DNA from 2 places in the Actinacidiphila polyblastidii genome. Region 2 is predicted to be linked to the other one. Evidence: riboswitches for the same ligand, from Rfam matches in the RefSeq annotation. Region 2 holds a riboswitch; the other holds the start of a gene.
The links. A riboswitch is a leader RNA that binds a small molecule or an ion and turns the genes downstream of it on or off. The one in region 2 is predicted to bind cobalamin.
Positions count from the first base shown of each region.

Region 1: it holds a riboswitch for cobalamin, as region 2 does, so the genes downstream of both, V2S66_RS17550 (CbtB domain-containing protein) here and V2S66_RS05510 (cobalamin biosynthesis protein) in region 2, are expected to answer to the same signal.

Region 1 covers NZ_JAZEWV010000013.1:165-10,202, reverse strand. Annotated here, with positions in the region: gene V2S66_RS17585 (glycoside hydrolase family 65 protein) at 1-377, shown strand, start outside; gene V2S66_RS17580 (universal stress protein) at 335-655, opposite strand; gene V2S66_RS17575 (universal stress protein) at 791-1,702, shown strand; gene V2S66_RS17570 (universal stress protein) at 1,751-2,659, shown strand; gene V2S66_RS17565 (ATP-binding protein) at 2,737-4,869, opposite strand; gene V2S66_RS17560 ((2Fe-2S)-binding protein) at 4,990-5,781, opposite strand; gene V2S66_RS17555 (CbtA family protein) at 5,778-6,638, opposite strand; gene V2S66_RS17550 (CbtB domain-containing protein) at 6,671-6,886, opposite strand; cobalamin riboswitch at 6,924-7,071, opposite strand; gene cobF (precorrin-6A synthase (deacetylating)) at 7,119-7,886, shown strand; gene V2S66_RS17540 (cobalt-precorrin-6A reductase) at 7,903-8,664, shown strand; gene V2S66_RS17535 (HD domain-containing protein) at 8,834-9,490, shown strand; partial or broken gene V2S66_RS17530 (response regulator transcription factor) at 9,531-9,779, shown strand; partial or broken gene V2S66_RS17525 (DUF6296 family protein) at 9,980-10,038, shown strand, end outside.
Region 2 covers NZ_JAZEWV010000003.1:73,308-83,345, reverse strand. Annotated here, with positions in the region: gene cobN (cobaltochelatase subunit CobN) at 1-3,499, opposite strand, end outside; gene V2S66_RS05515 (cobyric acid synthase) at 3,496-5,016, opposite strand; gene V2S66_RS05510 (cobalamin biosynthesis protein) at 5,025-6,014, opposite strand; cobalamin riboswitch at 6,158-6,284, opposite strand; gene V2S66_RS05505 (hypothetical protein) at 6,922-7,140, opposite strand; gene V2S66_RS05500 (inorganic phosphate transporter) at 7,155-8,390, opposite strand; gene V2S66_RS05495 (class II aldolase/adducin family protein) at 8,508-9,185, shown strand; gene V2S66_RS05490 (alpha/beta hydrolase family protein) at 9,404-10,038, shown strand, end outside.

The DNA.
Region 1 (10,038 bases), on a different contig from region 2:
TGCGCCTCGACCCGGCGCCACTGCCCGAACTCTCCCGCTACCACCTCTCGTTGCGCTACCGCGGCCACCGGGGAATCGGACTGACCGTGAAGCAGGGGCGGTTGCACCTGCGGCTGCCGGACTCGGGAGAGGACCCGCTCGCGGTCGTCGTGGGCGACGCCGGCCCGGCCCGGCGGACGGCGAGCGTCGCCCCGGGACACGAGATCACCGTGGACCTCGCCGACGGGTCCGGCTCGGAACGCGCCGACGGCGCCGGCTCAGGACGGCGGCCCGGCCCGGCCGGCCCGGCCCGCGCCGGACACCCGCGGGAAGCGGCCCGGCCGGCCGGTCCCGCTCAGGCGTCCGGCGGAGACGGCGTCACGAGCAGAGGGCAGTAGGTGCGATGCACCAGCGAGCGGCTGGTCGAGCCGAGCATCGTGCCGCGGAAGCCGCCGCGGCCGCGGGAGCCGACGACCAGGCAGCGGGCGTACCGGGCCGCGGAGGCGAGCGAGGCGGCCGGCTCACCGCTGAGGATCTCGTGCCGCACCGCGACGTCCGGGTACCGCTCGCGGTGGCCGGCCAGCAGATCCGACAGGTGCAGCGCGGAGTCCTCCAGGAACTCCGGCCACGCCGCGTCCCTGCGCCGGCGCACCTCGACCGCGGGCCCGGTCCGCACCGCGTCAGGCCGGCCGCGCCGCCGTCGGCCGGGCGCCGCGGAGACACCCCGCGGCCCGGTCCCGGCCGCTCGGGAGCACCGGGCCCGACCGCGCCCGCGGGCGCGGCGCGTCCTGACCACGACAAGGCGGTGGCGATGATGACGCATCCCGTGGTGGCCGCGGTGGACGGATCGCCGGAGAGCCTGGCGGCAGCCGCCTGGGCGGGCGCGGAGGCGCAGCTGCGCGCGGCGCCGCTGCGGCTGCTCACCGTCTGGCAGCCGCCGATGAGCAGCGCCCGGTTCACATCGAGCCACGAGCGGCTGCGGTCCTGGGAGGAGAACCGGATGCGGGAGGCCGCCGACGCGCTCGCCGCGCGCCGCCCCGGCCTCGACGTCACGATCGAGCAGGCCGCCGGCACCCCGATCAGGCTGCTGCTCGACGCCGGAGCGGGCGCCGAGATGATCGTCCTCGGCTCGCGCGGCCTCGGCGGCACCGCCGGCTTCTTCTACGGTTCCGTCGGCCTGCACCTGCTCGCGTCCTGCGAGCGGCCGGTCGTCCTGGTCAGGGCGACCGACACGACGGGCTGCACGGTGGACCGCGGGGGCGCCGACGGCGCCGGGGCCGCCGGCGGCAGGCCAGCGCCGTGCGTGGTGCTCGGCCTGGACCTCGGGCGCAGCTGCGGACCCGTGCTGTCCTTCGCCTTCGAGGAGGCGGCCGCCCGCCGCGGGGCACTGCGCGTGGTGCACGTGTGGAACGTGCACCAGAGGTACGGCTACGGAGCCCCCGCCCTCGACGCCGCCGCGGCGCGCGAACTCCACGCCGAGCAGCAGCAGGCGCTGACCGCGCTGCTCGATCCCTGGCGCGCCCGCCACCCCGGCGTGGACGTCACGGCGGACGTCGTCGACGGACCCGTCGCCGGACGGCTGGTCGAGGCGGCGCACGGAGCCCACCTGCTGGTCGTCGGCCGGCGCTCGCGGCACGCCGCGGCCGCCACGCACATCGGCCCCGTCACCCACGGGGTGGTGCACCACGCGGCCACTCCGGTGGCCGTCGTCCCGCACACCTGACAGCGAAGCAGGATGCTGGGAGGGAGACCGACGAAGGAGGCGGACATCATGCGCCGCACCGTCATCGCCGCAGTCGACGGCTCCTCCGCGAGCATGGCGGCGGCAGAATGGGCCGCCGGGGAAGCCCTGCACCGCGGCACCTCGCTGCACCTGCTGAACGCCGTCGCGCCCCGGCCGGGCAGCAGCAGCCTCGTGGCACCCACCGACCCGCACACCCGCCCGAAGAACCCGGGGTGGTCGCCGTTCGAAGCGGCGGACGACCTCGGCCGGGCCCATCCCGGGCTTCGGGTCACCGCCGACCAGGTGGCCGGGCAGACGCTGCCGGTGCTCTTCGGCGCCGCCGACCGGGCGGACCTGCTGGTGCTCGGATCGCACGGCACCGGCGCGGTGTCCGGGTTCCTGCTCGGCTCGGTCGCGCTCACCGTCGTCGGCCAGTCGCCCGTGCCGGTGATCCTGGTCAGGGCCGGCCACCAGGCGGCCGGCGAGCACCGCCCCGACGACCGGCACCGGGCCACGACCGGCACGCCGTTCCTCGACGTCGTCCTGGGACTGGACCTGGTACGGCCCAGCGAGCGGCTGATCGAGTTCGGCTTCGAGGCGGCCGCCCGCCGCGCCGCCACCCTGCGCGTGGTGCACGGCTGGAACGCCCAGGTGCCGTACGGGTTCGGCGACGGCGAGCCGGACGACGGCAGCGGGAACCGCCTGGCCACGCAGGTGACCGGCGCCCTCGCGGCCATCCTGGAGCCGTGGCGTTCGAAGTTCCCGCACACCGACGTGGTGGGGGAGACCATGGTGGGCCGCGCCGACCGGCATCTGCTCGACGCCGCCTCCCAGGCGTCGCTGCTCGTCATCGGCCGCCGCCCGCGCGCCTCCCGGGTCGCCGCGCACATCGGCGCGACCTCGCACTCGGTGCTGCACCGTGCGCTGACGCCGGTGGCGGTGGTGCCGCACGAGTGAGGCCGCGCGGGCCCGCCCGGTCGTGCGGGCGCGCGGTGGCGTCAGGTGTCCGCCCGGCGGAGGTGCCCGACGGAGGTTCAGTCGAGGCCGAGGTCGTCCGGCAGCAGCGCCGTGCTGAGCGCGGCGGGCCCGTGCGCCGCCGCGCCGCGCGCGTACGCGGCCGCGTAGCCGTCGTCGCCCAGGGCCTCCCGCGCGGTCTGCTCGCAGCGCTCGCGGACGAACTGCAGCTCCGGGGCGCCGCGCTGCGGATGGCCCACGCTGCGCCAGTACGCCCCGCCGGTCCCGTACACGACGGCGGCCTGCTCCGGGCGGCTGTCCGCGGCCAGCGCGGCGGCCAGCACGTCCAGACCCAGCGCGATCCCGAAGGCGTCGCCGAGCAGGCGCTTGCTCTCCAGCATGGTGCGGGCGTAGCCGACCGCGTCGGTCGGGGAGGACGAGAAAAGCGCCACCACGGAGAGCTGGTAGTCCAGATAGGAGCGGGTCCAGACCTCGCCGGTGCGCACGCACTGCTCGCGTAACGCCAGCGCCAGCGTGCGGCCTTCGTCGAAGGACCCCAGCGCGGTCAGCGACAGCACCTCCACCAGGGCGCAGCGCAGCCGGTCGGGGGAGTCGAAGGGGCTGCCGGGGGCCGCCGCCAGCGCGTCGCGCACCGCGGCGAGGGCCTTGGCCGGCTCTCCCATGAGCATGCCGAGCAGCCCGGTGAGGCAGGCCGCGCCGATGCGCTCCTCGACCTGGTCGCCGCCCGCCTCGACGGCCGCGCGCACCTCGGCGCTGATCGCGGCGGCGGTCTCGTAGTCCCCTTGCAGGGTGATGGTCGCGCCGAGTCCGATCAGCGCGCGGGTGCGGTCGGGGCCGGGCGCGGTATGCAGCTCCAGGGCGCGTTCGAGGTAGTCGCGGGCCTCCTTCAGATGGCCGCAGCAGGTCCAGAAGTACACAAGCAGGCCCCCGAGTTCGGCGGCCGTCGCCGGGTCGTGGGCGAGCCAGTGGTCGAGGGCGCCGCACAGGTCGGGGTACGCGTCCTCGATCAGCCGGTAGCCGAGGAGCTGGGAGCTGCCCGACCACCGGGCGTCGGCCCAGCGGGCCAGCGCGGTGAAGTGGTCGGCGTGGCGCCGTGCGGTCGCCTCGGCCTCGCCCAGCTCGCCCAGCCAGTCCTGGCCGTACTCGCGGATGGTGTCGAGCATCCGGAACCGCTCACCGGACTCGCCGTCCGTACGGGCCACCACCGACTGGGCGACCAGCCGCCGCAGGGCCGGCGCCACGTCGGCGGCGCCGAGCGGCCCGCCGACCGCGACGGCCCTGGCGGCGGCGAGGTCGAAGGACCCGCGGAAGACGCTGAGCCGGGCCCACAGCAACCGCTCCAGCGGCGCGCACAGTTCGTGGCTCCAGCCGATCGCGGTGCGCAGCGTCTGGTGGCGACGCGGCCAGACGAAGTCCGAGCGGGCCAGCACGTCGAAGCGGGAGCCGAGCCGCTCGGACACGTCGGCGACCGAGGCGGGCCCGACCTGGGCCGCCGCCAGCTCGATGGCCAGCGGAATGCCCTCCAGCCGCCGGCAGACGCTCCTGGCCGCCGCGTCCGCACCGGGCGCCTCCAGCGGGGCCCTGCCCAGCCGCCCGGCGACCCGCTCGGTGAACAGCGCCAGCGCGTCCGGCCCACCGGAGGGCAGCGGCGCGACCTCGACGACCTCCTCGCCGCGCGAGGACAGCGAGCGGCGGCTGGTGGCCAGCACGGTCAGCCCCGGCGCGGCGGTCAGCAGCTCGCCCACCAGGTGCGCACACGCCTCGACCAGGTGCTCGCAGGAGTCCAGCACCAGCAGCAGCCGCTTGTCGGCCAGCCATTCGCACAGCGCCTCGACGGGCATCCGCGGCGAGTGGTCGGCGAGGTCGACGGCGTCGCTCACGGTGGGCAGCAGCAGATGGGGGCCGTCCAGCGTGCTCAGGTCGGCCCACCAGGCGCCGTCGGGGAAGCGTTCGGCCGCGCGGTCGTTGTCGTGTGCGGAACCGATTCGCCCGTAGGCGCTGTACTCCCGCTCCACGGAGGCCGGAGCGGCGCTCAGTCCCCTCGCCGCCCGCTGCGCCAGCCGGGTCTTGCCGACCCCGCCGGCCCCGGTCAGGGTGATCAGCCGGTGCCGCGCCAACGCCGTTCCCAGCACGGACAGTTCCGGCCCCCGGCCGACGAAGCTGGTGGTCTCCTGTGGAACATTGCCCTCCATGGTCACAGCTTCGCATCACCGGCGCACGGGTTGGGCCGTCGCGGATCGACCGCGACCGGTTTGAGCCAATGACGTGCGAAAGCATCACCGCAGGCGTGCGGAAGGGGTAGGGACGCTCCGTCAGTCGCGCCGCAGTACGCAGTCCCCGCAGAGCGCCCCGGCGGCGTCGGGCGCCGCGCGGTAGATGAGGCAGCAGCTGCGCCGGCGGAAGGCGCCTGACGGGGTGCGGGTCGCCGCGCCGCGCAGCGGGGGCCGTTCCAGGAGCAGCGTGGCGAGGGTACGGGCCCGGTGCGCGAGGCCGGGAGCGGCGGACGCGGCCATGGCCGCGGCGCCGTTGACCGCGGAGGCTGTGTTGCCGCGCACGATGTGCGGTGACACGCCCAGGTCGGCGAAGGGGGCGGCGAGTTCCCGCAGCGGACCGTCCAGCAGCCCGGCGGCGAGTGCGTCGGCCAGTGCGTCGGCGGGCGCGGCGGCCTCGGCGGGCGCGGCTGCCCCCTGGCCGGTGACGGAGCGCGGCAGCGACAGCGGGAACGGCCGGCCCAGGACCGGCTGCCAGCGCAGGGCGGCCAGCGGCGGCACGGGCGGGACCCGCCCGTGCAGCAGGGCGTGCGCGAGGAACGGGGAGAGCACCCGGGCCACGAGGCCCAGGTGTGTCACGGAGGCGGCCACCCGCGACTCCACCGCCTCGGCGGGCTGCCCGCCGCCCGCGGCCAGCCGGGCGCGGACGGCGGCGACCCGCTCGCCGAGCACCGGCGAACCGTCGGCCAGTTCGGCCATCGACCGCCACGGCGGGCGGACGGGCCCGCCGTGGCGGCCGTCGTCGTGCCACTCGACGGCGAAGAACGGTCCGAGCGCCGCCGACTCCGCCTGCCAGGCGTCCGCCGACGGCGCGTCGCCCGGCGACGGGCTCACGCCCCGACCGGGTCCGGCTCGCGTACGCGCCGCGCACTGGTCACCGGCTCCAGCACCCGATCCGCGAGGGGCCCGAAGACCAGCCCGATCGCGCCCCACAGCAGCAACTGCGCGGCGACCGAGTAGAGCCGGAAGGAGAACAGCACGTCCGCGGGGAAGCCCGGGTAGACGATCCTCCCCCGCGCGTCGGTCAGCGGCAGCGGCGTCTCCGTCGCGTGGCGGCCGTACTCGCGCGTGTTGGCGGACAGTTCGCCCAGCGACGGCAGCAGCGCCATCACCGCGCCGATCGCCACCACGAAGCCGGCCGCCGCCATCAGCGTCGCGTTGCGGTTGCCGAACCGCGGTGCGAGCCGCCGGCCCCACCACACGGCGAGGCCCAGGAAGAGCAACGAGCAGACCACCATGATCAGATAGAGACCGGTGCGCGCTCTGATGGTCTCCTCGTGGCCGATCGCCGGCGGATTGGCCGGATACTTCAGGAACGGCACGAGGTACAGGCCGAGAAAGCCGCCGCCGGCCACCAGCAGCGCCAGGTTGCGGGCGCGCAGCCCGCCGACCCGGCCCAGGCACACGGTGTAGACGACGGCGAACATCGCCCCCATCGCCATGCCGAACAGCACCAGCCCGACGCCGATGCCGACATCGGCCTGGACGGTACGGCTGAAGAGGTCGGGATCCGCGGCCTCGGCGGGCAAGCCCGCGGCCTTGTCGAGTGCGGCCTGCGCCGCGTCCCTGCCGCTCTCGTAGTCAATTGCCCTGGCGATCTGGGGTTCCGCGAAGATCCGCGCGAACGTGAATGCGAGAATCCCGGCGATTGCGCCGGCCAGCAGGCCGCGCAGAATGAGCCGCTTTTCCATGTCGAGTTGTCCGCTCTGCCTGTCGGTGGGGATCAGTGGCAGGGGAAACCGAGGAAGTGCCGGGCGTCGTGGACGAACTCGTGGACGTGCATGTCCTTGCCGAAGACCGACACGGCGCCTTGGTCGACGCCGATGAAGTAGTAGGCGGCGAGCGCGAATATCGCGGTGCCGACCAGCCAGAACACGGCCTTGGAGACGGGCAGGACGACCGGAGTGGCCGAGGTGGTGGGAGCGGACACAGTGCTCACGGGGTGGGCCTCCTTCAGGGATCAGGCGTCCCTCGATCATTGGGGCGTCGTGACGGCGGAGTGTCTGACTCTCCGATCACCTGCGGTGAGCGGAACACAGTGGCGCGACCGTGCCGGAATCACACCGGCTTCCTCATGCCATCACGAACGGCAAGCGTAGGGGGACCCGAACAAGCCCGTCAATGCGTGCCGCGTGCCGTGTGCCACACTCCGGTTCGTGCAACGGACGAAAATGATCCACGTCATCGGAATCGGAGCCGGCGACCCCGAGCAGCTCACCGTGCGGGCGGCCCGCGTGATCGGGCGCACCGATGTCTTCTTCCTCGTCGACAAGGGCAGCGCCAAGTCCCAACTCAACGAGGTGCGCGAGGGAATCCTCGCCGAGCACGCCTCCGGCGCGCACCGCGTGGTGGTCGTCCGCGACCCCGACCGCGACCGCACGGCGGCCACGCCCGGATACGCGCCCGCCGTCGGCGACTGGCGGAGCCGCCGCGCCGACGCCTTCGAGCGCGTGATCGGCGAGGAGTTGGCGGACGGTCAGAGCGGCGCGTTCCTGGTCTGGGGCGATCCGGCCCTGTACGACAGCACGTTGGCGGTTCTGGAGGAGGTGCACGCGCGCGGCGCGGTCGCCTTCGACTGGGCCGTCGAGCCCGGCATCAGCAGCGTCTCCACCCTCGCCGCGCGGCACCGCACCGGCCTCAACCAGGTCGGCCGGCCGGTGCAGATCACCACCGGCCGGCGGATCGCGGACGGCGGCCTGCCCGCCGGCGTGGACGACGTGGTGGTGATGCTCGACGCCCACCAGGGCTTCACCGCGCTGACCGGCCTCGGCCTGCACATCTACTGGGGCGCCTACCTCGGCACCGAGGACGAGATCCTCGTCGAGGGGCTGCTGGACGAGGATCTCGCCCTGCGGATCTCCGAGGTCAGGGCGCAGGCCCGCGCCCGCAAGGGCTGGATCATGGACACGTACCTGCTGCGCCGGCCTGCCGCGCGATGACGGCGGCGCGACGGCGGTGACCGAAGGGCACGTGCTGATCCTCGGCGGCACCACCGAGGCCCGCTCGCTCGCCGAACTCCTCTGCGGGCAATCGGCGTTGAGGGTCACCACCTCGCTGGCCGGCCGGACGGCCGCGCCCCGCGGCGGTACGCCCGGCGCCATCCGCAGCGGCGGCTTCGGCGGTGCGGACGGCCTGGCGGCGTGGCTGCGCGAGCACCGCGTCGCCGCGGTGGTGGACGCCACGCACCCCTTCGCCGCCGCGATCAGCGCGCACGCCGCCGACGCCGCCGCGCGCCGCGGCGTCCCGCTGCTCGCCCTGCGCAGGCCCGGCTGGACGGCCGCGCCCGGCGACCGCTGGCACCGGACCGACAGCCTCGCCGAGGCGGCCGACCTGCTGCCGCGGCTCGGCGCGCGCGCCTTCCTCAGCACCGGCCGCCAGGACCTCGCGGCCTTCGCCGCGGTGGACCTGTTCTGCCTGATCCGCTGCGTCGAGCCGCCCGCCGCGCCGCTGCCGGCCCGGCGTCATGTCCTGCTCGCCCGCGGCCCGTTCACCCTGGACGCCGAGCGTGCGCTGCTGCGTGAGCACCGGATCGACGTCCTGGTCACGAAGGACAGCGGCGGCGAGGCCACCGCGGCGAAACTGACCGCCGCCCGCGAGCGGTCCCTGCCGGTGGTCGTGGTGCGACGCCCGCCGCCCCCGCCGGGCGTCCCGCTCGCGACCACCGTCGCCCAGGCGGCGTCGTGGCTGGCGCCTCTGACCCGGCCCGCGAACGCCTGACCGCGGGGCACGCCCAGGGCCGCGGCACCGTCGTCGCCCCGACGCCATGTCCGGATCTGTGGGCTGTACGGCCCCACGGCCATGGCACGGCGGCCGCACACCGCCGATGCTAGAGGAGGGGCGGCCGGCCGGCCGCCCTCGTATCCGACGGAAGGCGCAGGTGGCAGCCATGACCAGCGACACGACCTCCGAGACGGCACCCGCCGGCGTGTCCGTGCCCGACACCAAGCTGGCCAGGGAGGCCACCGCGCTGGTGCGCGACACCGTCAGCGAGCTGATCTACCACCACTCGCGCCGCGTCTTCTTCTTCGGCAGCCTCCAGGGCCGCAACCGCGACCTGAGCTTCGACCCCGAACTGCTCTACATCGGCGCGATGTTCCACGACCTGGGCCTCGGCGAGGCGTTCCACGGCAGCGGCCGGCGGTTCGAGGTGGACAGCGCCGACGAGGCCAGGAGGTTCCTGCGCGGTCACGGCGTTCCCGAGGACAGCATCCGCCGGGTCTGGACGGCCATCGCCCTGCACACCACCCCGGGCGTCCCGGAGTACATGGAGCCCGAGGTCGCCCTGGTGACCGCGGGCGTCGAGTACGACGTGCTCGGCATCGGCTACGGGGACGTCGGCGACGCCGACCGCGCCGCGATCACCACGCTGCACCCCCGCCCCGACTTCAAGCGGCGCATCCTGGGCGCCTTCACGGACGGGGTGCGGGCCAAGCCCGAGACCACCTTCGGCAACGTCAAGGCCGACGTCCTCGCCGCCTACCTGCCGGGCTTCGAGCGCGGCGACTTCGTGACGACGATCCTCGACTCCCCGTGGCCCGAGTGACCCCGGCGCGGCGCGCCCCGGATGAGCGGCGTCGAGGCGATCCGTCGCCCAGAAGCTGATCGGCCACGTCAGGGCGCCCGCCGCCGAGCCGCGCGAGGCGGTCACCGACCGGGAGCTGGAAGTGCTCCGGCTGGTCGCCGCCGGCACCACCAACAGGGAGGCGGCCAGGCGGCTGTTCATCAGCGAGGCGACGGTCAAGACCCATCTGCTGCACCTGTACGCGAAGTTGGGCGTCCGCGACCGCGCCGCCGCGGTGGCCGCCGGCTACGAGGCCGGCCTGCTCGGCTGAGCCCCCCACGGTCACCCTCCGCACGCGGCGGTTGCTCTGGGTCGTCGTCGAGGGGGGGGCGACATGCCGCCGTGGCCCGTATGCGCCTTGGCTTCCGGCCGGCGGGGAGGCGCTCGCGGGGCGGCGGGTGGAAAATCGGTAGGAGCCCAGAGAGGCAGGCCCGACGGTGCACCGCGCCCACGGCCTGGTCGGGAGGCACCATGGAGTACCCCGAACGGTACGAGCTGGTATTCGAGGAGCCCGCTGCGAACGAGGGCGA
Region 2 (10,038 bases):
ACAACCGCTCGTACATCCAGTCGTCGACGACGCCGGCGGTGGCGTCGTAGCCGAAGAGGTAGTCGACGGTGGCGGCCATCTCGAAGGCCCCCTTGTAGCCGTGCCGCCGCATCGCCGCCATCCAGCGGGGGTTGACCACCCGGGCCCGGAAGACGCGGTGCGTCTCCTCGCCGAGGGTGCGGGTCCTGACCTGGTCGGTGACGGCGCTGTCGCCGACGTACGCCTGCGGGGACGCGCCGGTGAGATGGCGGACCATCGCCACCATGCCGCCGTGGTACTGGAAGTAGTCGTCCGCGTCGACCAGGTCGTGCTCGCGGGTGTCGACGTTCTTCGCGGCGACCTGGATGCGGCGGAAGGCGGCCTCCATGTCGCCGCGGGCGGCCCGGCCGTCGAGCCCGCGGCCGTAGGCGTAGCCGCCCCACACCGCGTACACCTCCGCGAGGTCCGCGTCCGAGCGCCAGTTGCGGGCGTCGATCAGCGGCAGCAGGCCCGCGCCGTAGGCGCCGGGCTTGGAGCCGAAGACGCGGGCGGTGGCGCGCCGCCGGTCGCCGTGCAGCGCGGTGTCCTCGTCGGCGTGCGCCCGCACGTGGTTGACGTCCGCGGGCTCGTCCAGCTCGGCGACCGCCCGTACCGCGTCGTCGACCAGGGCGACCACGTGCGGGAAGGCGTCGCGGAAGAAGCCGGAGATGCGGACCGTGACATCGATCCTGGGCCGCCCCAACTCGGCCGCGTCCACCACCTCGAAGCCGGTGACGCGGCGCGACGCGTCGTCCCACACCGGCCGGCAGCCCAGCAGCGCGAGGATCTCCGCGATGTCGTCGCCCTGCGTGCGCATGCACGAGGTGCCCCACACGGTGAGCCCCACCGACGCCGGATAGGCGCCGGTGTCGGCGACATGGCGCTCCAGCAGCGAGTCGGCGAGCGCCGAACCGACGTCCCAGGCCAGCCGGGACGGGATCGCCTTGGGGTCGACGGAGTAGAAGTTGCGCCCGGTCGGCAGCACGTTGACCAGGCCCCGGGTCGGCGACCCGGAGGGCCCGGCGGGGACGTAACCGCCGCGCAGCGCCCGCAGGATGTGGGTGATCTCGTCACCGGTACGGGCCAGCCGAGGCGCGACCTCGGCGGCGGCGAACTCCAGGACCCGTACGACGTCGGGGACGTCGCGGCCGCGCAGCGCCTCGTGCACGACGTCCTCGGCCGCCCCCGGCGCCCAGCCGCACGCCTCCATGGCCTCCGCGAGTTGCCGGGCGAGCCGCTCCAGCAGGTCCACCGCGTCGGAGGCGGTACGGGCCGGGCCGTCCACGAGCGCGGTCAGCCCGGCGGGCACGTCCGCGGGCGCGCCGGGCGTCGCCAGCAACTCCTTCTCGACCAAACCGAAGTACCCGGCGAGCGCCGCCCGCAGACCCGGCAGCGCGGCGCCCACGCCACCCCAGACCTGGGCCGAACGCAGCACCGCCAGCAGCAGGTTGACCCGCGCCTCGCCGACCGGGCCGCCGCCGAGGATGTGCAGGCCGTCCCGGATCTGGACGTCCTTGATCTCGCACAGCCAGCCGTCCACGTGCAGCACGAAGTCGTCGAAGCCGTCCTCGTCTGGCTGTTCGTCCACGTGCAGGTCGTGGTGGAGCTCCGCGGCCCGCACCAGCTCCCAGATCCGGCCGCGGACCGCCGGCGCCTTCGTCGGGTCCAGGTCCTTCACCAGGGCGTACTCGTCGAGGAGTTGCTCCAGCCTGGCCAGGTCGCCGTACGAGTCGGCGCGGGCCATCGGCGGCACCAGGTGGTCCACGACGGTGGCGTGCCCGCGCCGCTTGGCCTGGGTGCCCTCGCCGGGGTCGTTGACGATGAACGGGTAGACCAGCGGGAGTTCGCCGAGCACCGCGTCCGGCGCGCACCCCGCGGACAGCCCGAGGCCCTTGCCGGGCAGCCACTCCATGGTGCCGTGCTTGCCCAGGTGCACGATCGCGTCGGCGCCGAAGGTGCGGTCCAGCCAGCGGTAGGCGGCCACGTAGTGGTGCGAGGGCGGCATGTCCGGGTCGTGGTAGATCGCGATCGGGTTCTCGCCGAAGCCGCGCGGCGGCTGGATCATGATCACCACGTTGCCGAACCGCAGCGAGGCCAGCACGATGTCCGCCCGCTCGCCCTCGCCGTCCACGTACAGCGAGCCCGGCGGCTCACCCCAGTGGCGCAGCATCCCGGCACGCAACTCCTCGTCCAGGGTGGCGAACCAGCTCCGGTAGTCCGCCAGCGGCACCCTGGCCGGCGCGGCGGCGAGCTGCTCCTCGGTCAGCCACTCCACGTCGTGGCCGCCGGCCGCGATCAGCCGGTGGATCAACTCGTCGCCGTCGTCGGGGAAGTCGCCGGTGGCGTAACCCGCCTCGCGCAGCGCGTGCAGCAGCCGGACGGCCGACGCGGGGGTATCCAGGCCGACCGCGTTGCCGACCCGGGAGTGCTTGGTCGGGTAGGCGGTGAAGACCAGGGCGATCTTCTTGTCCTCGTTCGGCGTGTGGCGCAGCGCCGCGTGCCGCACCGCGATCCCGGCCACCCGCGCCGCCCGCTCCGGATCGGCCACGTACACCGGCACGTCGCCCTCGCCGCTCTCCTTGAAGGAGAACGGCACGGTGATCAGGCGGCCGTCGAACTCCGGGATCGCCACCTGCATCGCGGCGTCCATCGGGGACAGCGCCGCGTCGGACTCCTGCCACGCCTTGCGCGAGGAGGTCAGGCACAGGCCCTGGAGCACCGGCACGTCCAGCTCGGCGAGCGCCCCCACGTCCCACGTCTCGTCCTCGCCGCCCGCGCTCGCCTGCGACGCCACGGTGCCGCCGGACGCCAGCACCGTCGCCACGATCGCGTCGGCGCGGCCCAGCAGGTCGTACAGCCCCTGGTCGGCGCCCCGCAGCGAACCGCAGTACAGCGCGAGGGCGTTGGCCCCCTTGGCCTCGATCGCCTCGCACAGGGTGTCCACGAAGGCGGTGTTCCCGGAGAGCTGGTGGGCGCGGTAGAAGAGCACCGCGACCGTCGGGCGGCCCGGGACGTGCCGGTCCGCGTACCCGCCGTGCAGCCCGAACTCCGGCATCGCGTGCGGCGGTTCGAAGCCCTCGCCGCTCATCAGCACGGTGTCGCAGAGGAACCGGGCGAGTTGCGCGAGGTTGCCGGGGCCGCCCTCGACCAGGTAGCGCAGCGCCTGCGCGACGACCCCGGCCGGCGCCGACGACATCGCCATCAGCTCGGCGTCCGGCACCGACTCGCCGCCGAGCAGCACCGTCGGCACCCCGGACGCGGCGAGCACGTCGAGCCCCCGCTCCCAGGCGCGCCGGCCGCCGAGCAGCCGGACGACCGCCAGGTCCGCGCCGTCCAGCAGCGCGGGCAGGTCGGCGTCGGGATCGACCCGCGCCGGGTTGCCGATGCGGTAGGACACGGTGCCCGGCGCGGCCTCGGCGGAGGCGGCGCGGGCCGCCAGCAGGTCGGTGTCGGCGGTGGACAGCAGCAGAACGGTGCTCATGGTGCCCCCGGTGCGAGGAAGGGGAGGCCGGCGGGCGCGCCGTCCTCGATGAGCCGCAACAGGGCGGCGGTGTCCAGGTGTTCGTCGACCAGGTCGGCGAGGCGGTCGAGCTGGGCCTCGCGCAGCGCGGCGAAGTCGGTGTCCGGCGTGGGCACGAAGCGGCGCCCGGCCGCGGCGGCCACCCGCCGCAGGAACTCCCGGCGGAACGCGTCGCTCTCCAGCGAGCCGTGCCAGTGCGTGCCCCACACCGCGTCGACCCGGCAGCCGTCGAGGAACGGCTCGTCGAACCCGGCGTCCGCGCCGTGGAGTTCGGCCGCTCCGCGCGCCGGCCCGGTGAAGTGGGCGACGCCGTGGTGGATCTCGTACCCCTCCACCGGCGCCCCGTAGGCGGTGCCCGACGGGCGGGCCAACGTCTTGGCGGCGGCGAAGGAGATCCGCACCGGCAGCAGTCCGAGGCCCGGGACCGTACCGGCCCGCGACTCGACGTCGTCGTCGATGCGTTCGCCGAGCATCTGGAAGCCGCCGCAGATCCCCAGCACCGGGCGGCCCTGCGCGGCCCGCCGCAGGACGGCGGCGGCGAGGCCGCGGTCGCGCAGCCACTGCAGGGCGCGCACGGTGCCGCGGGTGCCGGGCAGCACCACCAGGTCGGCGTCCTCCATCTCCTCCGGCCGGTCCACGAAGCGGACCACGACGCCGGGTTCCGCGGCCAGCGCGTCCAGGTCGGTGAAGTTCGACATCAGCGGCACGGCCGCGACCGCCACCCGCAGCACGTCCTCGCCCAGCGGCGGCGCGGTCGCCTTCGACTCGCGGGCGCGCAGCCCGTCCTCCTCGTCGATGCCCAGGCCCGGCGCGTACGGCAGCACGCCCAGGGTCGGGCGGCCGGTGAGCTTGGCGAGCATGTCCAGGCCCGGTTGCAGCAGCGTGACGTCGCCGCGGAACTTGTTCACCAGGTAGCCGCTGATCAGCGACTGGTCGGCCGCGTCCAGCAGCGCGGTGGTGCCGTAGAACGACGCGAACACCCCGCCGCGGTCGATGTCGCCGAGCACCAGCACCGGGAGCCGGCCGCGCCGGGCCACCGCCATGTTGACGATGTCGGTCCGCCGCAGGTTGATCTCGGCCGGGCTGCCGGCGCCCTCGCAGACCACCGCGTCGTGGGTACGGCCGAGTTCGGCCAGGCAGTCCGCCACCGTGTCCAGCAACTCGGCCTGCCGGCCGCCGTGGTAGCCGCGCGCGCTCAACTCGCCGACCGGACGGCCCAGCACGATCACCTGGCTGCTGCGGTCGCTGCCGGGCTTGAGCAGCACGGGGTTCATCAGCGCCGACGGTTCGAGCCCGGCGGCCTGCGCCTGCATCGCCTGCGCCCGGCCGATCTCCGCGCCGTCGCGGGTGACGAAGCTGTTCAGCGACATGTTCTGGCCCTTGAAGGGGGCGACGCGCACGCCCTGCCGCCGCAGCCACCGGCACAGTCCGGCGACGACCACGCTCTTGCCGACGTCCGAGCCGGTCCCGGCGATCATCAGGCCCTTCACGGCGCCACCTCCCGTGCCGCGGGGGCGGGTTGCGCGCGGTGGCGCGGCCGGCCGGTGGCGCCGCGGGCCAGCGACAGGGCGGCCGACGCGGCCAGGGCGAGCGCGCCGACACGCCGGGAGAGCAGTACCGCGCGGTCGATGTCGGCGGGGCGCGGCGCGGCGAACTCCGCGCCCAGCACGGGGCGGTGCTCCACGCGGCCGCCGTACGACAGGCTGCCGCCCAGGCGCAGCCGCAGCGCGCCGGCGAACGCGGCCTCCACCGGGCCCGCGTTGGGGCTCGGGTGCGCCGCGGCGTCGCGACGCCAGGTGCGCAGCGCCGCCGCCGGGTACGGGCCGGCCAGCACCGCGAGCGCCGCGGTCAGCCGCGCCCCGGGGTAGCCGGCCGCGTCGTCCAGCCGGGCGGCCGCCCAGCCGAACCGCAGGTACCGCGGCGAGCGGTGGCCGACCATGGCGTCCAGGGTGTTCACCGCGCGGAAGCCGACGAGTCCGGGGACGCCCGCCGCGCCGCCCCACAGCAGGGCGCCCACCACCGCGTCCGAGGTGTTCTCCGCGACGGACTCCACTACCGCGCGGGCGATCCCCTCGGCGTCCAGCGCGTGCGGGTCGCGGCCGCACAGATGCGGCAGCCGCGCCCGCGCGGCCGCCAGGTCGCCCGCCTCCAGCGCCGCCCCGACCAGCCGGGCCTCCCCGGCCAGCGAGGCGCCGCCCAGTACCGACCAGGCGGCCAGCCCGGTCAGCGCGACGGACAGCGCGGGCCGGGAGCGCGCCGCGCGCCGGGCCAGCACGGCGACGCCCACGGCGCCGCCCGCGCACAGCGCGGTGTGCGCGGCGCCGGCGCCGCGGTGGTCACGCCACAGGCGGCGTTCCAGGGCCCCCGCCGCGCGTCCGAACGCCGCGACCGGATGGCCGCGGCGCGGATCGCCCGCGACGAGATCGCCGAGGAAGCCGAGAGCGGCGCCGTACGCGAACTCGCGGTCGGCACGCATCGGTTCAGCCGGCCGTCGCGCTCCGGAAGGGCACCGGCGGCGCGTCCGGCCGCCGGAGGTCGGGCCTGGGATGTGCGGTGCCGCGCATGTCTGAAGTCCTCACTCAGGGTCCGCGCCCTGGTTTCGACGTGACCGGCGGTGAGAGTCTCCTGGCTCCCGGATCCACGCGCTCCCCGCCTTCCGGCCGGCGAGCCGGTCGTGACGTACGGGTCGGGAGCGCACTCCCCGGTGACAGTGGCGGGACCGCGCCGGATTCGCACCGGACTTCCTCTCCTGCCGCCGTATGGCTCCGGGCAGTTCACCACGCGCGCGAAACCCCGTCAACCTCGCGTTGACCTGCGGGGACGAAAGTGTGGCGCGCTCCACACGGGGGCGGCCTCCGGCCGCCCGATTCCCCCCGGCGCGCGCCCGGCGCACTTCGCCTGCGGCGCGCCGCCGCGCGCTCCGCGCCGGGGACGGGGCCTGGTCGCCCAGGGCCGTGTGCGTCACCGGGTGACCCGGAGCCGGGGGCGGCGCAACGGTGGACGTTCAGCCGCGGATGCGGCGGGCACGCCGACGGGGTGGCCTTGCGCGCCGAGGACGGCGCCTGCTCGCCCGGGGCCGGTGCGGGGGCGCTGGCCGGCCGGCGATGTGCGTACGCGGGTGGCTTGCGCGGCGCGTCGCCGGGCGTGTCGTGGCGGTCCGGTCGGCGTCCCGGCAGCGGGCCGCGTGGGTGAGCGGGCCGCCCGGGGCCGGGGGCGCGCAACGGTGGGTGTTGCGCGCCGAGGACGGTGCGCGCGGTGGACGCCGCGCGTGCGGCGGGCGCTGGGCGGCAGGCCGCGTGCGTCAGCGACCGGCCCCGGGCGGGCCCGGTCGCGCAGGGCGCGGACTGCGCGTGCCTGGGCGGCCCCCACCCCGCAGGGGGCGGCTACTTCGAGACGATGAGGTAGATGCCGTACCCGACTGCCGCCGCGCACGCGGCAAAGCACGTGTACGCGGCCCCGCTGCGCGCCGCGGTCTGCGCGCCGCCGCGGCCCTGGGGGCGGGACAGCCCCACGACGCCGAGGGTGAAGACGCCGACCAGGCCGACGGTCGAGACGAGGGCGACGACGAGGACCGTGCCGAGGGCGTGCCAGTCGATGCTCATGAGCGTACGTCCTTTCAGGCGGCGGGCGCGGCGGGCGCCACGGTGGGGGCCGGGCCGGCGGTGGGGCCGGCCGGCGGCGGGGTGACGGCGGCGATCGCGGCGGTCACCGCGCCCTGCGGCTCGGCCGGGGCGAGGGGGCCGTCCAGGGCGGGGTCGTTGACGTTCGCGTGCGTGACCGGCTTGCGCCGGGCCGCCGCCCACATCGCGCCGCACGCCCCGATGCCGAGCACCGCGACCGCGGCGACGCCGACGCCGCCCTGGTCGGCCAGCAGCGCCGCGCCGGCGGCGACCAGCCCGGCCGCGGGCAGGGTCAGCACCCACGCGGCGACCATGCGGCCCGCGGTGCCCCATTGCACCACCGCGCCGCGGCGGCCGAGCCCGGCGCCCAGCACGGACCCGGAGCAGACGTGCGTGGTGGACAGCGCGAACCCGATGTGCGAGGACGCCAGGATGGTGGCGGCCGCGCCGGTCTGCGCGGCGAAGCCCTGCTGCGGCTCGATGTCGGTCAGGCCGCGCCCGAGGGTGCGGATGATCCGCCAGCCGCCCAGGTAGGTGCCGAGCGCGATGGCCGCGCCCGCCGAGACGATGACCCACAGCGGCGGGTTGGAGCCGAGGGCGATCACGTTCCCGGTGATCAGGGCGAGCGTGATGACGCCCATGGTCTTCTGCGCGTCGTTGGTGCCGTGCGCCAGCGAGACCAGGCCTGCGGAGGCGACCTGCCCGGCCCGGTAGCCGCGCGCGGTGGCGTCCGCGTCGGCCCGCCGGCCGATCCGGTAGGTCAGCCGGGTCGCCAGCGTCGCCGCGACGCCCGCCACGATCGGCGCGGCCACCGCGGGGATGAGCACCTTCATGACGACCGCGTCGCCGTGCACGCCGTGCATGCCGACCGAGGCGAGCGTCGCGCCGATGAGGCCGCCGAACAGGGCGTGCGAGGAGCTGGACGGCAGCCCTGCCAGCCAGCTGAGCATGTTCCACACGATGGCGCCGACCAGACCGGCGAAGATCACCTCGGGTCTGATCCCGGCGGACTCGTCCACGATCCCGCCGGAGATCGTCTTGGCGACCTCCACCGACAGGAAGGCGCCGACGAGGTTGAGCGCGGCGGCCATGGCCACCGCCGTCTTGGGCTTGAGCGCGCCGGTCGAGATGGTGGTCGCCATCGCGTTGGCGGTGTCGTGGAATCCGTTCGTGAAGTCGAACACGAGAGCGGTGACGATGACGATTCCGATCAGGAGCGTCATGTGTTCCATGGACCCAGGCAATCGTTTGATCGGACAGTGGCGAGCCGACCGTACGGATCATTGGTGAACGGAAGATGAACTGGCGGCGGACTCGTGGTGCCGACATGAAGCGGAGGAGAACGCGTGATGGACGGGTCGCTGGAGCAGGCGTGGTCCGATGTCGTACGAACCGCCCGCAGAACCGTCGACGACGGCCTCGTCGTCGGCACCTCGGGCAACGTCTCGGCGCGCGTCGGCGACGTGGTGATCGTCACGCCCACCGGCGTGCCGTACGACCGGCTCGGCCCCGCCGACCTGGTGGCGGTCGACCTCGCCACCGGCCGCCAGGTGCGCGGCTCGCTGCGGCCCACCAGCGAGCTGCCGACCCACCTGGCCGTCTACCGCGCCACCGCGGCCCGCGCCGTCGTGCACACCCACGCGCCGCACGCCACCGCCGTGTCCACGCTCGTCGACCTGCTGCCGAACGTCCACTACGCGGCCGCCGCGATGGGCGCCCCGATCCTCGTCGCCGGCTACGAGCTGTACGGCACCGAGGAACTGGGCGCGGCGGTGCTCGGCGCGCTGCGCGAGGGCCGCAGCGCCTGCCTGATGCGCAACCACGGCACCCTCGTGCACGCCGCCACCCTGGACCGGGCGTACGAGCACACCGCCCAGCTGGAGTGGATGTGCCGGGTGTGGCTGCTGGCCGCCTCCGCCGCCTCCGCCGCGGGCGGCTCCCCGCACACCCTCGGCGACGACGAGATGGCCCGGGTCGCCGAGAAGCTCCGCGGATACGGCCAGCCCCCGCCGCCCGACCGGGCGTAGCCCGCCACACCCGCCGCCCGCGCGGGCCCCCGCGCCCCGCGCGGGCGGCCCCGCCGATGCGGGGAATGGGCCCGGGATCGGCGGGCAGCCGCAAGAGGGGAACCCGGCGGCCGGCGCGGCCGCCGGCCCCGCGGAAAACCGGGCCCGCGGGGCCCGTCGTCACCCGTGCGCCGCCGCCACGTGGCCCGGCGCCCGTCCGCCCCCGACACTGGAGGACGATGCGCCTTCGATCTGCGGCGGCCATGGCCGCCACGAGCGTGGTGGGTGCCGGGACGGCCGCACTGGCGGCCGGCCGGTACGGCTCCGGCCTGGTCCTGCGGCCCGCGGTCGCGGGACCCGCGCCGTGGCCCGCGGTCAAGGTCAGGGCCGTCTCCGCCGACGAGGTCGTACTGGCCCGCAGCGACGCCTCCCTGCTGCCCGGGGTGTACGGGCTCACCGGCCACGGCGTGCACGCCGTGGTCGGACCGGTCACCTCGCGCGACGACGACGGCACCTCGGTCGCCCGCCGGCTGCTGCGCGTCGACCGCGGCGTCCTGCGGCCGGGCGACCGGGTCCGGGTCACCCCGCGCGTCTACACCGGCGACCCGCGCAGCGCGCTCGGCCTGGACTTCACCGACGTCCGGATCGCGGGCGACCTCGGGCCGCTGCCCGCGTGGCTGGTGCCTGCCGACCGCGGCACCTGGGTCGTCGCGGCGCACGGCGTCGGCGAGGACCGCACCCAGGCGCTGCCGATCGTGCCGGTGCTGCACCGCTTCCGCCTGCCGCAGCTCGTCATCGCCTACCGCAACGACCCCGGCGCCCCCGCGTCGCCCGACGGGATAGGGCATCTCGGCGAGACCGAGTGGCACGACCT